2 regions of the Bariatricus sp. HCP28S3_F11 genome follow, and region 1 is predicted to be linked to the other one. Evidence: predicted binding sites of a transcription regulator. Region 1 holds the regulator's gene; the other holds the start of a gene.

The links. The regulator NrdR, encoded in region 1, represses ribonucleotide reductase genes. The targets are predictions, from matches to a motif close to CACAANATNTTGTG.
Positions count from the first base shown of each region.
Region 2: nrdD (anaerobic ribonucleoside-triphosphate reductase) is a predicted target of NrdR. The motif match lies at 1,979-1,992, and genes of this name have one in related genera.

Region 1 is NZ_JBQHUC010000017.1:8,554-14,810, reverse strand. It holds gene ACTNBR_RS09265 (ECF transporter S component) at 1-304, opposite strand, end outside; gene coaBC (bifunctional phosphopantothenoylcysteine decarboxylase/phosphopantothenate--cysteine ligase CoaBC) at 508-1,707, opposite strand; gene nrdR (transcriptional regulator NrdR) at 1,756-2,205, opposite strand; gene ACTNBR_RS09250 (NUDIX domain-containing protein) at 2,338-3,054, opposite strand; gene ACTNBR_RS09245 (PRC-barrel domain-containing protein) at 3,085-3,342, opposite strand; gene ACTNBR_RS09240 (prolyl-tRNA synthetase associated domain-containing protein) at 3,561-4,112, shown strand; gene arcC (carbamate kinase) at 4,183-5,112, shown strand; gene ACTNBR_RS09230 (toxic anion resistance protein) at 5,210-6,257, opposite strand, start outside.
Region 2 is NZ_JBQHUC010000050.1:5,703-11,959, reverse strand. It holds gene nrdD (anaerobic ribonucleoside-triphosphate reductase) at 1-1,913, opposite strand, end outside; tRNA gene ACTNBR_RS15240 (tRNA-Trp) at 2,450-2,520, shown strand; gene ACTNBR_RS15235 (Lrp/AsnC family transcriptional regulator) at 2,609-3,079, opposite strand; tRNA gene ACTNBR_RS15230 (tRNA-Trp) at 3,342-3,412, opposite strand; gene ACTNBR_RS15225 (autorepressor SdpR family transcription factor) at 3,600-3,878, shown strand; gene ACTNBR_RS15220 (SdpI family protein) at 3,865-4,491, shown strand; gene ACTNBR_RS15215 (amidohydrolase family protein) at 4,591-5,829, shown strand; gene ACTNBR_RS15210 (Glu/Leu/Phe/Val family dehydrogenase) at 5,922-6,257, opposite strand, start outside.

The DNA of each region.
Region 1 (6,257 bases):
AGAGTGCTTTAAGCACTCCTGCCAGATTCGAGGCAAGAAACGGTGAAAACGCAAACGACAGCAGTGTCGGTGCCATTGTGTTGCTGATCAGCGAACAAATTCCGAAAACACCTCCCAGAATCGCTCCTGCAAGCGGTCCGAAAAGAATCGCCCCGATAATCACCGGTATATGTACGGTTGTTGCCTTTATAATAGGAAGCTGAATCATGCCAAGCGGCGTATTTGCCAACACAATTATGATTGCAGCCATCAGTGCAACGCTCACCATCCAACGAGTACCCTTTTTTTCTTTGTTCTTCTTCATATTTTTCTCCTGTTATTATTCTCATTTCGAGATACAATACATGATTTGTAACTGTTCAGAGCCAAGCAGATTTGTCAAAAAAGGGCAATGAATGCTTGCATTCGTGAGCACTTTTTTGTACAAATCTATTTGGCGGATACGCCACACTGAGGAAACACGAAGTGTTTTCGAGGTTGGCTCTGAACAGTTACCATGATTTTTATTTATGAATTCATCTGATCCAGAATCATATCCAGAATCCGCGCCGCCGTCTCTTCCTTACTCAAAAGAGGCAGTACAGTCTCGTTTTCTCTGGTAATCAGAGTCATCCTGTTCGTGTCACCTTGAAAACCGGCTCCGGCATCCCTGAGATTGTTTGCCGCTATCATATCCAGATTTTTCTTTTCCAGTTTTGCTCTGGAATTCTCAACCATGTTCTCTGTTTCCATAGAAAATCCACACAGAAACTGTCCCGGTTTTTTATGTTCTCCAAGGTATTTCAGAATATCATCCGTTTTCTCCAGTTCCAGAACCATCTGCTCACCGGATTTCTTCATTTTTTGATCATTCACATACTTCGGGCGATAATCCGCAACCGCGGCCGCCTTGCAGACAATATCGGCATCTTCAGATTCTCTCCTGACTGCTTCAAACATCTCTTTTGCCGTCGTGACCGGAAGCACGTTCACAAACATCGGCTTTGGAATAGAAGTCGGTCCGCTCACCAGTGTGACATCAGCTCCTCTTGCGGCACAGACTTTCGCCACCGCATATCCCATCTTTCCTGAAGAATGGTTGGTGATATACCGTACCGGGTCAATGGCCTCCTGCGTCGGCCCTGCCGTAACAAGAACCTTCTTCCCAATCATATCCTTTTCCCATGCCAGCTCATGATAAATATATTCATAAAGTTCTTCCGGTTCTGGCATTTTCCCGATTCCACTCGTTCCGCATGCAAGATGTCCCTCGGCAGGCTCGATCACTTCATATCCGTATTTTTTCAGGATCGCGAGATTATCCTGCACTACCGGATTCAGATACATCTCCGAATTCATCGCAGGCGCAATGAATTTCGGGCATCGTCGGCAAGCCATCACAGTCGTGGTCAACATATCATCTGCAATTCCGTGAGCCAGTTTCCCGATCACATTCGCAGTCGCCGGGGCAATCATTACCAAATCTGCCACACTGGCGAGTGCGACATGCTCCACGCTGTACTCGAAGTTCCGGTCAAATGTATCGATCAGACACTTATGCTTCGTCAAAGTCTCAAATACAATCGGATTGATGAAATTCGTTGCATTCCTCGTCATGAGTACCTGCACATCATACCCGTTCTTAACCAGCATACTTGCCAGCGACGCTGTCTTATACGCGGCGATTCCGCCCGTCACTCCAAGTACAACTGTCTTCTTTTGCTCCATCAAAGTGTACACTCCTTCGTCTGTTTACTTGTCCGCTTCCAGAACACATTATTCCAGAATTTTCTTCAGTTCCGCCATAAATGTATTTACATCTTTAAACTCTCTGTAAACCGATGCAAATCTAACGTAAGCAACCGCATCCAGCTCTTTCAAGTGTCCCATCACGATTTCTCCGATCACACTGCTCGGAATTTCCTTTTCTTCCCGGCTGAAAATATCGGTCTCGATCGTATCGATCGTCTTCTGAATTTCAGAAGTAGGCACCGGTCTCTTATAGCATGCCCTGAGAACACCGCCTTCAATCTTAGCACGGTCATATTGTTCCCTGGTATTGTCTTTCTTAATAATGATCAGTGGAATCGTCTCCACTTTCTCATACGTTGTAAAACGCTTGCTGCAGGCATCGCAGGAACGTCTTCTCCTGATCGATGTTCCGTCATCAGCCGGTCTTGAATCAATGACTCTGGTATCAATGTTACCACAATATGGACACTTCATCTTCTTGCCTCCTGTCTCTTTTTCTCCCCACACGCCGTGGAAAACGCCATGGTTCCGCGTGGCGACCTTTTCCTCAATATTAATAGTATAAATGTAGACTATTTTCTTGTCAAACAAAATTCCCCGAAATACTTACAGTCTGCTTTTCAGGATCAGCCATGCCTGTACAATGATTGCAGCATGGTCACAAGCAATCTGATTCGTCTCCCTGACACGGAAATCTCTTTCCTGCACAATGTCCCCTTTCAAATCCTCTTCCACCACAGCCGTAAGTTCCAGTTCATATGCCTTATTCTCCAATCTAAGAAAATGGCTTCTTTTCCTGCCTCCGTCTTCTGCAGTTTCCCAGGCGCCGCTTTCACAGAAAATCTCGCACCACAGAGCCGCATCCGCGTCATCTCCTGCATGCACCGTCACTTTGGTTTCCTCCACAACAGACATATATGCAGAGGTGATCACACGCGCTCTCGGATCCCGGTTCGCATTTCCATACACCGCGATCTGTTCCATGGGCAGGTCGTCCACACCGGTCTCTTCCATCAATTCCCGCTTCGCCGTATCTCTCAGATTCTCCCTCAGATTAATAAACCCTCCCGGGAGAGCCCACCATCCGATGCACGGATGATTCCCTCTCCTGATCATCAGAACCTTCCATACAGAATCCAGGTTCGGCCCTTTCGATTCCTCTCCCTTATCCGACCAGGAAAATACAACCGCATCCGTTGTCACACAGGGGTTCTTATATTTATATGGATCATATTCTTCCAGAAATTCTTCCAGATCCTGCCCCTTATCATTCTTCTTTCCGTTTCCCGTGAATGGGGCAATGTTCTCCAAAAATGCTGCCATTTTCAATTCCTCTCCTTCTTTTTTTATTTCTTATTTACACGTTTTTAAAAATTTCTCTTCGCAGATTTCTACCAGAATGATATCGGGCCCGATTCTGCAGATACATTCAAACGGAATAATATATTCCGCATCATATCCAAACAGCCCGCACACCTTCCCCGGTCCCGGCACTATGATAGCCTCCACTGTCCCGGAGCACTTATCCAGTATAATATCCGTCACACACCCCAGCCGTCTCCCATTACAGGTGTTGATTACTTCCTTCTCTCTCAGTTCGCAAAAACGGATCCGGTTTTCTTTGTCACATTTTTCTTTCACGGCACACACTCCGAACTCTTCTTATTGCCAGTATATGATGTTTCCCGGCTTCCGGACCTGATTCTTCCATGCTTTTTCTTGAAAACTGCAGATTTCATGCTATGATATAAGTATTAATTATCAGTACACTAGTATTTTACTACACATATACAATTATTTCATCATTTTTACATCAGGAGGACTTTACTATGGAAACCATTCATGTCAGTAAGATACATTTCACCTCCAAACCGGATTGTTCCAAACGCCTGGCGAAAGAAGAAAGGGTCTATGATTTTCTTGACAAACTGCAGATTCCCTATGAAGGTGTCGATCATGATATTGCCAACACCATTGAAGACTGCCGGGAAATCGAGAAGGAACTGCAGATCGGGGTATGCAAGAATTTATTTCTATGCAACCGCCAGAAAACAACTTTCTTTCTTTTGATGATGCCGGGTGACAAGCATTTTGAGACAAAAGTACTCTCACATCAGCTCGGTGTATCCCGCCTTTCCTTCGCGGAATCACGATACATGGAAGAATTTCTGGACATTACTCCGGGCAGCGTCAGCGTTCTCGGACTGATGAACGATGTCGAAGAGCAGGTCGATCTTCTGATTGATGAAGATTTACTGAAAGAAGAATATCTCGGATGCCATCCCTGCATCAACACTTCCAGTCTGAAGCTCCGAACCTCCGATATTCTTCAGAAATTCGTGAAAGCTACGGGACATTCTTATCATATAGTCGCATTATAAGGATTGCAATTTAATAAAAAAGATACTATAATTTTCACATACTCTAATTCAGAAAAACGAGGTATATTATATGAAGAAAAAAGTTGTCGTTGCACTGGGTCATCGTGCTCTCGGAAATACACTTCCGGAACAGAAGGCTGCAGTAAAAAAAGCTGCCGCATCGATTGCTGCTCTTGTTGAAACAGGATACGATGTTGCAATCACACACAGCAATGCACCACAGGTAGGTATGATTCATACCGCCATGAATGAATTCGGCAAATCCCACGAAGATTTTACCCCTTCTCCGATGTCAGTCTGCTCCGCTATGTCTCAGGGATATATCGGATATGACCTGCAGAACGGCATCCGCGAAGAACTGATGAACCGGGGCATTTACCGCACCGTCAGTACAGTTCTGACTCAGGTCATTGTTGATCCTTATGATGAAGCTTTCTACACTCCAACCAAGGTACTCGGACGTATCATGGATGCAGAAGATGCTGCAATCGAGCGAAAGAAAGGAAATTATGTTGTTGAGGTTCCGGGACAAGGCTTTCGGCGTGTCGTTGCTTCTCCAAATCCGGTAGAAGTAGTTGAAGCAGATGCCGTAAATGCGCTCCTGGATGCAGGCCAGATCGTAGTTGCCGGCGGCGGCGGTGGCATTCCGGTACTGAAACAGGGACACCATTTAAAAGGTGCCAGTGCTGTCATTGAAAAAGACCTGACTGCCGGACTTCTTGCAGAACAGATCGACGCAGATGAGCTGATCATTCTGACAAGCGTAGAGAAAGTATGCATCAATCGTGGTACCGATAAGGAAACGGAACTTGGCGTGATTTCTCTGGATGACGCAAAGAAATACATGGACGAGGGACATTTCGGTGTCTACAATATGCTTCCGAAATTCCAGGCCTCTGTTTCTTTCATCGAAAAAAGAGAGGGACGACGTGCGATCATCACTTCTATGGAAGCATTAAACGACGCATTAAAAGAACGTACCGGTACTGTGATCAAATAAAACACTCACGTATGCATGACATTATAACAGGAGCGCGAAAACGGATTATTCATTTCCGTTTTCGCGCTCCTGCTCTTTTCATCGTTATCTTTTCAACCTATCCCTGCAGCTGAAGCAGCTTCCCTTTCAGCTCATTTTCAAGCCTCTGCATCTCCTGCTCCGCTTCATGACGTTTCTGGCGTCCCTCCTGCTGAATCTTCATCACTTCATCCAGCGTTGAAATCAGAGATTCATTTGTCGCTTTCAGGGTTTCCATATCAACAATTCCACGTTCGGATTCTTTTGCCGTATCAATCGTCGCCATCTTCAATTTCTCAGCGTTCTTTCTGAGAAGCTCATTTGTCATATCCGTCACTTCCCGCTGCGCCGCTGCCGCCTGGGCGGAATGTTCTACACCAAGCGCAAGCACCATCTGACTCTTCCAAAGCGGAATCGTATTCACGATCGTTGACTGAATCTTCTCTACCATTAACGTGTCATTGCCCTGCACAAGGCGGATCTGCGGAGCAGTCTGAAGGGAAATCGTCCGTGTGAGTTCCAGATCATGGATCTTCTTCTCAAACCGTCCGCACATAGCCTCAAGATCTCTTGCCTCCTGCGCATCTTCCGCAAGTCCTGACATCTGTGCTTTCTGAACAAGCTCCTGCAGTTTCGTCGTGCGAACCTCCTGCAGCTTTTTCTTTCCCGCAAGGATGTACATGGTAAGCTCTTTAAAATACGTAAGATTCAGTTCATACATTTTATCCAGAATCGCAATGTCCTTTAGAAGTAAGACCTGATGATTCTCCAAAACTTTACAGATCTCATTGATATTCGTCTCTGCTTTCGCGTATTTCGCTTTCATGGACTGTATCTTATTGGACGTTTTCTTGAAAATTCCGAGAAATCCCTTTTCTTCCTCCTCGTCAAAGTTTCGAAGTTCCTTTACTACACCGGAAAGAAGGTCCCCCACCTCTCCCAGATCTTTCGTCTTCACATTCTCCATTGCAGTCTCAGAAAAATCCGCCATCTTTTTCTGGGTTCCGGCGCCATACTGAAGAATCATCGTAGAATTCGTCAGATCAATCTGGCTTGCGAATTGATCGACTGTACGTCTCTCGTCGTCCGTTAAAATTGATTCATCCATAATTTCTTGTTTTTCAGGT
Region 2 (6,257 bases), on a different contig from region 1:
TTATTCTGCATGTTCGGAACTTCCACATAGCTGATTGCCCCACCCGGTGATAATTTCTGGAAATCGGATTCAAATTTCAGCTTCTGGAATGCATCGATCTGTTCAGTTACATGAACATGATAACTATTCGTAATATAATTCTTATCCGTTACACCCGGAATGATTCCAAACCGGCGCTGCAGGCATTTTGCAAAGCGGTAGGTTGTAGATTCCATCGGTGTTCCGTAAACAGAATAACTGATATTTTCTGCCTCTTTCCACTCTTTACATTTATCATTCAGTCTCTGCATAACAGCCAGTGCAAATGGCTTCGCCTCTGGATCTGTATGTGATTTGCCGAGCATGCGCACGCACATTTCATAAAGTCCTGCATAACCCAGCGAAATCGTTGAATATCCGTTATAAAGCAGTTTGTCGATCTTCTCTCCCTTTTTCAGTCTGGCCAGTGCTCCATGCTGCCAGAGGATCGGAGCCACGTCTGAAACGGTACCAAGCAGACGTTCATGACGGCAGCGAAGCGCTCTGTGGCAAAGTTCCAGTCTCTCATCCAGGATTTCCCAGAATTTATCCATATCCCCTTCGGAAGAGCATGCAACGTCTACAAGATTAATCGTCACAACTCCCTGATTAAATCTTCCATAGTATTTGTGGCTTCCATCCGGATTGCGCTGAGAATCTTCTACCGTCAGGAAAGAACGGCATCCCATACAGGTGTACACATCGCCCTGCTTCAGTTCTCGCATCTTCTTTGCGGAAATGTAATCCGGAACCATACGTTTTGCGGTACATTTTGCTGCCAGTTCTGTCAGATACCAGTACTTGGATTCTTCTGTGATATTATCCTCATCCAGCACATAGATCAGTTTCGGGAAAGCCGGAGTGATCCAGACACCCTTCTCATTTTTAACTCCCTGCATACGCTGGATCAGTACTTCTTCAATGATCATCGCAAGGTCATCTCTGGTCTGTCCTTCCGGGACCTCATCCAGATACATGAACATAGTCACAAACGGTGCCTGTCCGTTACAGGTCATCAGCGTGATCAGCTGATACTGGATCGTCTGGATTCCGCTCTTCACTTCCTCACGTAGACGACGCTCTGTCACTTTTTTGATGATTCCTTCATCCAGTGATTCACCGGATTCCATTCTCTCCTCAATCACACTCTTACGGATTTTCTGACGGCTCACATCCACAAACGGTGCCAGATGAGACAGTGTAAATGACTGTCCGCCATACTGGTTGCTGGCTACCTGTGCTACGATCTGTGTGGTGACATTACAAGCAGTAAAAAAGCTGTGCGGTTTCTCAATCATCGTTTCGCTGATCACCGTTCCGTTCTGAAGCATATCCTCCAGGTTGATCAGATCACAGTTATGTTCCTTCTGTGCAAAATAATCCATATCATGGAAATGGATGATTCCTTCTTCATGTGCACGTACAATCTCTTCCGGCAAAAGGACACGGCGAGTCAGATCCTTACTTACTTCTCCTGCCATATAATCTCTCTGCGTCGAATTAATGACCGGATTCTTATTCGAATTTTCCTGCTTCACTTCTTCATTCATGTGTTCCAGAAGAGACAGAATTCCATTATCTGTAGTATTGGACTTACGAGTCAGTTCTCTCTTATAACGATAGCGCACGTACTTCTGCGCCACCTCATACCCACGCATCTCCATAATTCCGGTCTCTACCATATCTTGTATATCTTCCACATGAACAGCATGTGTCATCTCTTCTGCCTTCTGAGCAATGGTATCTGCGATCGCCAGAATCTGATGCTGATTCATCTGATGAATCGGTGCAATCTCCTGATTAGCCTTCTCAATCGCATTCACAATCTTAGTCTGATCAAATGATACTTCTTCCCCATTCCTCTTGATAACCCTTGTTTTTACTACTGTATCCATATATTTCTCCTTACCTTTAACCCCTATCAACATCTACCAAATGTTGCGTCACTTTTGCGTTTCTCCACTATATTTGGTGGCTACGTTATCTATCATACACCAATCCATGGCAAAATAAAAGAGCAAATCGCCATATTTTTAAAATTCTTCATTTCCACATTTTTTCAGAAAATTGCAACTCTTATCTTTGAATCAAAAATAATTTCTGCCAATTATATCGGTGTCTACCAACGTACATATACAACTCAAGAACTTCGAAATGAAATACATTATTTTCTGATTATCTTAATTCAGCTTAATGACCAAGCCGATATACTAGTATAGCGAATACAGCAACAAATTGAAAACAAAACGTAATACTCCCCAACCACTACGTTCTAAAACAAAATAATTACAGATTAGCACGTAAACCTCAACTTTCACTCCCATTATTTTTTTACTTCCCGGCACTCTATTTTCAAAGATATTGATTGACAAATATTACAAACTATGGTATAAGAATACAGTATGATTTCACGCAAATCAATTCAATACATAGGGGATTGGTCAAATGGTATGACAGGAGTCTCCAAAACTCTTAGCGGGAGTTCGATTCTCTCATCCCCTGTCAGATAAAGCACTAAATATGTTGCGGTTCAGCGTATTTAGTGCTTTTTTGATACAATGATTATTTTACTTTCTCTTACAAAAAAAGATCATTCACGTACTATCTCATTCGGGTTTGCCGGAATTCCTCTATGTTCCACAGAAGTTGAAAAAACTATAAGGGTTTTAGTTCTTCCAAAGCGTTGCAATTCACCGATAAACTTATCAAGCTCCACGGTGCTTGGAAATAATACTTCCAGCACCATAGAATACTCTCCGGTTACACAGTTGCATTCAACGACATTTAAGCATTCTTTGATATATGGATAAAATACACTTTTCTCTTCCGGAGGAACCTCAAGATTAATCAAAGCTTTGATATGGTAACCCAATGCAATAGGATTTACCTGTGCCTGATACCCTGTGATATAACCTTCTTTTTCCATTTTTTCGATTCTTGCCGACACTGCAGGTACAGATAAATAAACATTTTCCGCAATCTCTTTAAGTGGAAGCTTGGCATTTTGTTGTAAGATATTTAAAATTGTGCGATCAACAGAATCTAATTCATGATTTTTCATAAGTTTTTGCCTCCAGTCGATTTTAAGTTCTGTAGTGTCTAATCCTTGTTATATCTTGGGAAAAGAAAAAAGATGTACTGCTTTTATAGCAAAGTACATCTTTGTGCAAATATTCGTTAATATTCTGTATGATAACATCCATCAATTATTCTGTCAATAAAGTATTTCCTTCATACTCTTTTTCACGAACACAATTTTTTTATCTAACAAACAAAAAAGCACTTAAATGTTACAAGTTCAACATTATCAGTGCTTTATCTGACAGGGGATGAGAGAATCGAACTCCCGCTAAGAGTTTTGGAGACTCCTGTCATACCATTTGACCAATCCCCTATATTCAATTATTTACCTCAAAAAAGGCTACTTGATATTTATATCATGAACAGACACTTTTGTCAATAATAATTTCCAAATTACCTATTTAGATTTTTATCTAAATAGATGTTGATTTTATAGTTTCTTCATGATATATTCTATTTAGAAATATTTCTAAATGCTTATACCAATTGGAGGTGATCATTTGGCGTTCGCAGATACGTTTAAAGCATTGTCTGATCCGGTCCGCCGGGAGATCCTCGTCCTGCTTAAGGACGGCAAAAAGTCCGCCGGCGAGATTGCGGAAAATTTTGATATGACCAATGCTACAATTTCCTATCACTTATCACAACTCAAAAAAGCCGGACTGGTTTTCGAGTCCCGCTACAAGAATTACATTTATTATGAAATCAATGTATCCGTATTTGAAGAAATGATGCTTTGGTTTTCACAATTTGGAGGTGTTTCTGATGAAAAAAAATAAGACTCTGATCCTTACTACACTGCTCTGTCTGCTGCCCATGATTTTCTCCGCTGCAGTTTACACCCGTCTGCCGGAACAGATGGCGATACACTGGGGACCAAATAATGAGCCGAACGGATATGCACCGCGACTTATTGGTGCTTTCGGTCTTCCACTCCTGATGGCTGTTCTCAATATTGTTGTCCATGTAGGCCTGGATCATGACCCACGAAACAACAATTCCGCTCCTGCGATCAAATTACTTGGAAAATGGTGTATTCCTGTGCTTTCTTTAATCATGGTACCGGCATCCCTCCTTATCAATATGGGGCATGAGCTTCCCATCGATAAGATTGCCATGATTATGGTCGGAATTATCTTCACTATTTGCGGCAACTACCTTCCAAAATGCCGCCAGAATTACACCATAGGAATCAAGATTCCATGGACTCTCGCCAGCGAGGAAAACTGGAATAAGACACACCATCTCGCAGGATATCTCTGGATCATCGGAGGAATTCTTATGATATTCTTCGGACTTTTCGGATTTCCGATTCTCACCGTATTGCTCCTGATTCCTCTGGCAGTGTTTCCTATGATCTTTTCTTTTGTTCTTTACAAAAAAGGCGATTAATCTGCAAGAAGAAATACAAGATGAAATCCATCTGGATATCTTACCCGGCAGATGTTATACTTGAGTCATGAAACTAAAAATAAAGGCAGGAATAAAATCATGATTATTTGCGCAAAACATCTCATTACCGGCGATGGCAAGACGGTACTGGAAGATAAAGCCGTTGCTGTTGAAAATGGAACGATCCGAAAAATCGGGCCGAAAGAAGCACTCATCGCGGAATTTCCGGAAAAAGAAGTGAAGGACTATGGCGATGCCACCCTTTTACCGGGGCTTTGCGATATGCACGTGCATCTCGGCTACTGGTTCTCACAGCCGGACAGCTTCAATTACAATGACCAACTGATCACGTTATTTGCTCTGCAGCACGCACAGGCCGCATTTGAGCGCGGTATCACCAGCGTGCGTGATATGACTTCCGCGCGGAAGCTCTGTGCAACCCTGAATCTCGCGGCAGAGAAAGGATTTATCACGATTCCAAGAATCACACATGTCGACAACGGCATGTGTATGACAGGCGGGCATGGCTGGGATGATGACATTGCCCAGGTAGACGGACCATGGGAGATCCGAAAGGAGATCCGCCGTCAGGTTCGTGACGGAGCCCAGTGGATCAAGATTCTTACCACACACCGCAGCAGCATTCCCGAGTATACCCAGGAAGAGTTAAATGCTGCCGCTGACGAATGTCACAGAAGAGGGATCAAATGTGGAATCCACGCCGGAACACAGCCGGGCATTCAGATGAGCATCGACGCCGGATTTGATACCATCGAACACGGAACCTTTTTAACCTACGAGCAGGTACAGCAGATGGCAGAGAAGGGAATCGCCTGGACTCCAACCATCATGGCCTATACTTATTTATATGAAATCACGAAAAAGAATCTGGAAGAAAATGCGGGCAAACCCGTAAATGATCCGGTCATGCAAAAAGAAATGGCAAACTGGGAATATTTTGAACCTGCCTACAAAGCTTACAGGGATAATTTCAAAAAATTCTATGATACCGGTGTCACAGTACTTGCCGGAACCGACATGGTTGTTTACGGTTCACCACTGCTGCCTCTTCCAAGGGAACTTCAGTACATGGTGGAATATGGAATCACTCCGTTACAGGCCATTCAGACTGCAACTTCGAATCCCGCCAAAGTACTCGGCTTTGAAAACCAGCGCGGCCTCATCAAAGAAGGACTTGACGCAGACCTTCTGGTCGTAAGTGGAGATGCAAGCAAAGATATCACCTGTCTGAACGATGTGAAGTTCGTCACCCTGGGCGGTAAACGTGTTTTTGAAAATGGAATCCGTTATGTAGGGACTGCCAATACATTTATGTAATTCCATTTTTACTGGTAAATAAAGAAAGAATGGCGGTGTAATTGAGGATATTTACACCGCCATTCTCCTCTCGTTTTTCTTTTCCCTTCATTTTACGGAAAAATCCCTTTCATTTTTTCCGCAAATACCAGCTTTCTCAATGCTACAATATAAGCCGCCATTCTGAAATTGCAATGACATTCTTCTGTAACATTCAAAATTTCTTGAAAAGATTTTGACATCAGTTTTTCAAGCATTTCATTTACCTGATCTCGTTCCCATGTCAGTTCCTGAATATTCTGAACCCATTCAAAATAAGAGACAATGACTCCTCCGCTGTTTGCAAAGATGTCCGGAATCAAGGTGATTCCCCGTTTTTCCAACACATCATCTGCCCCTTCTGTTGTCGGGCCATTTGCCGCCTCCACAATACAGCCACACTGCAATTT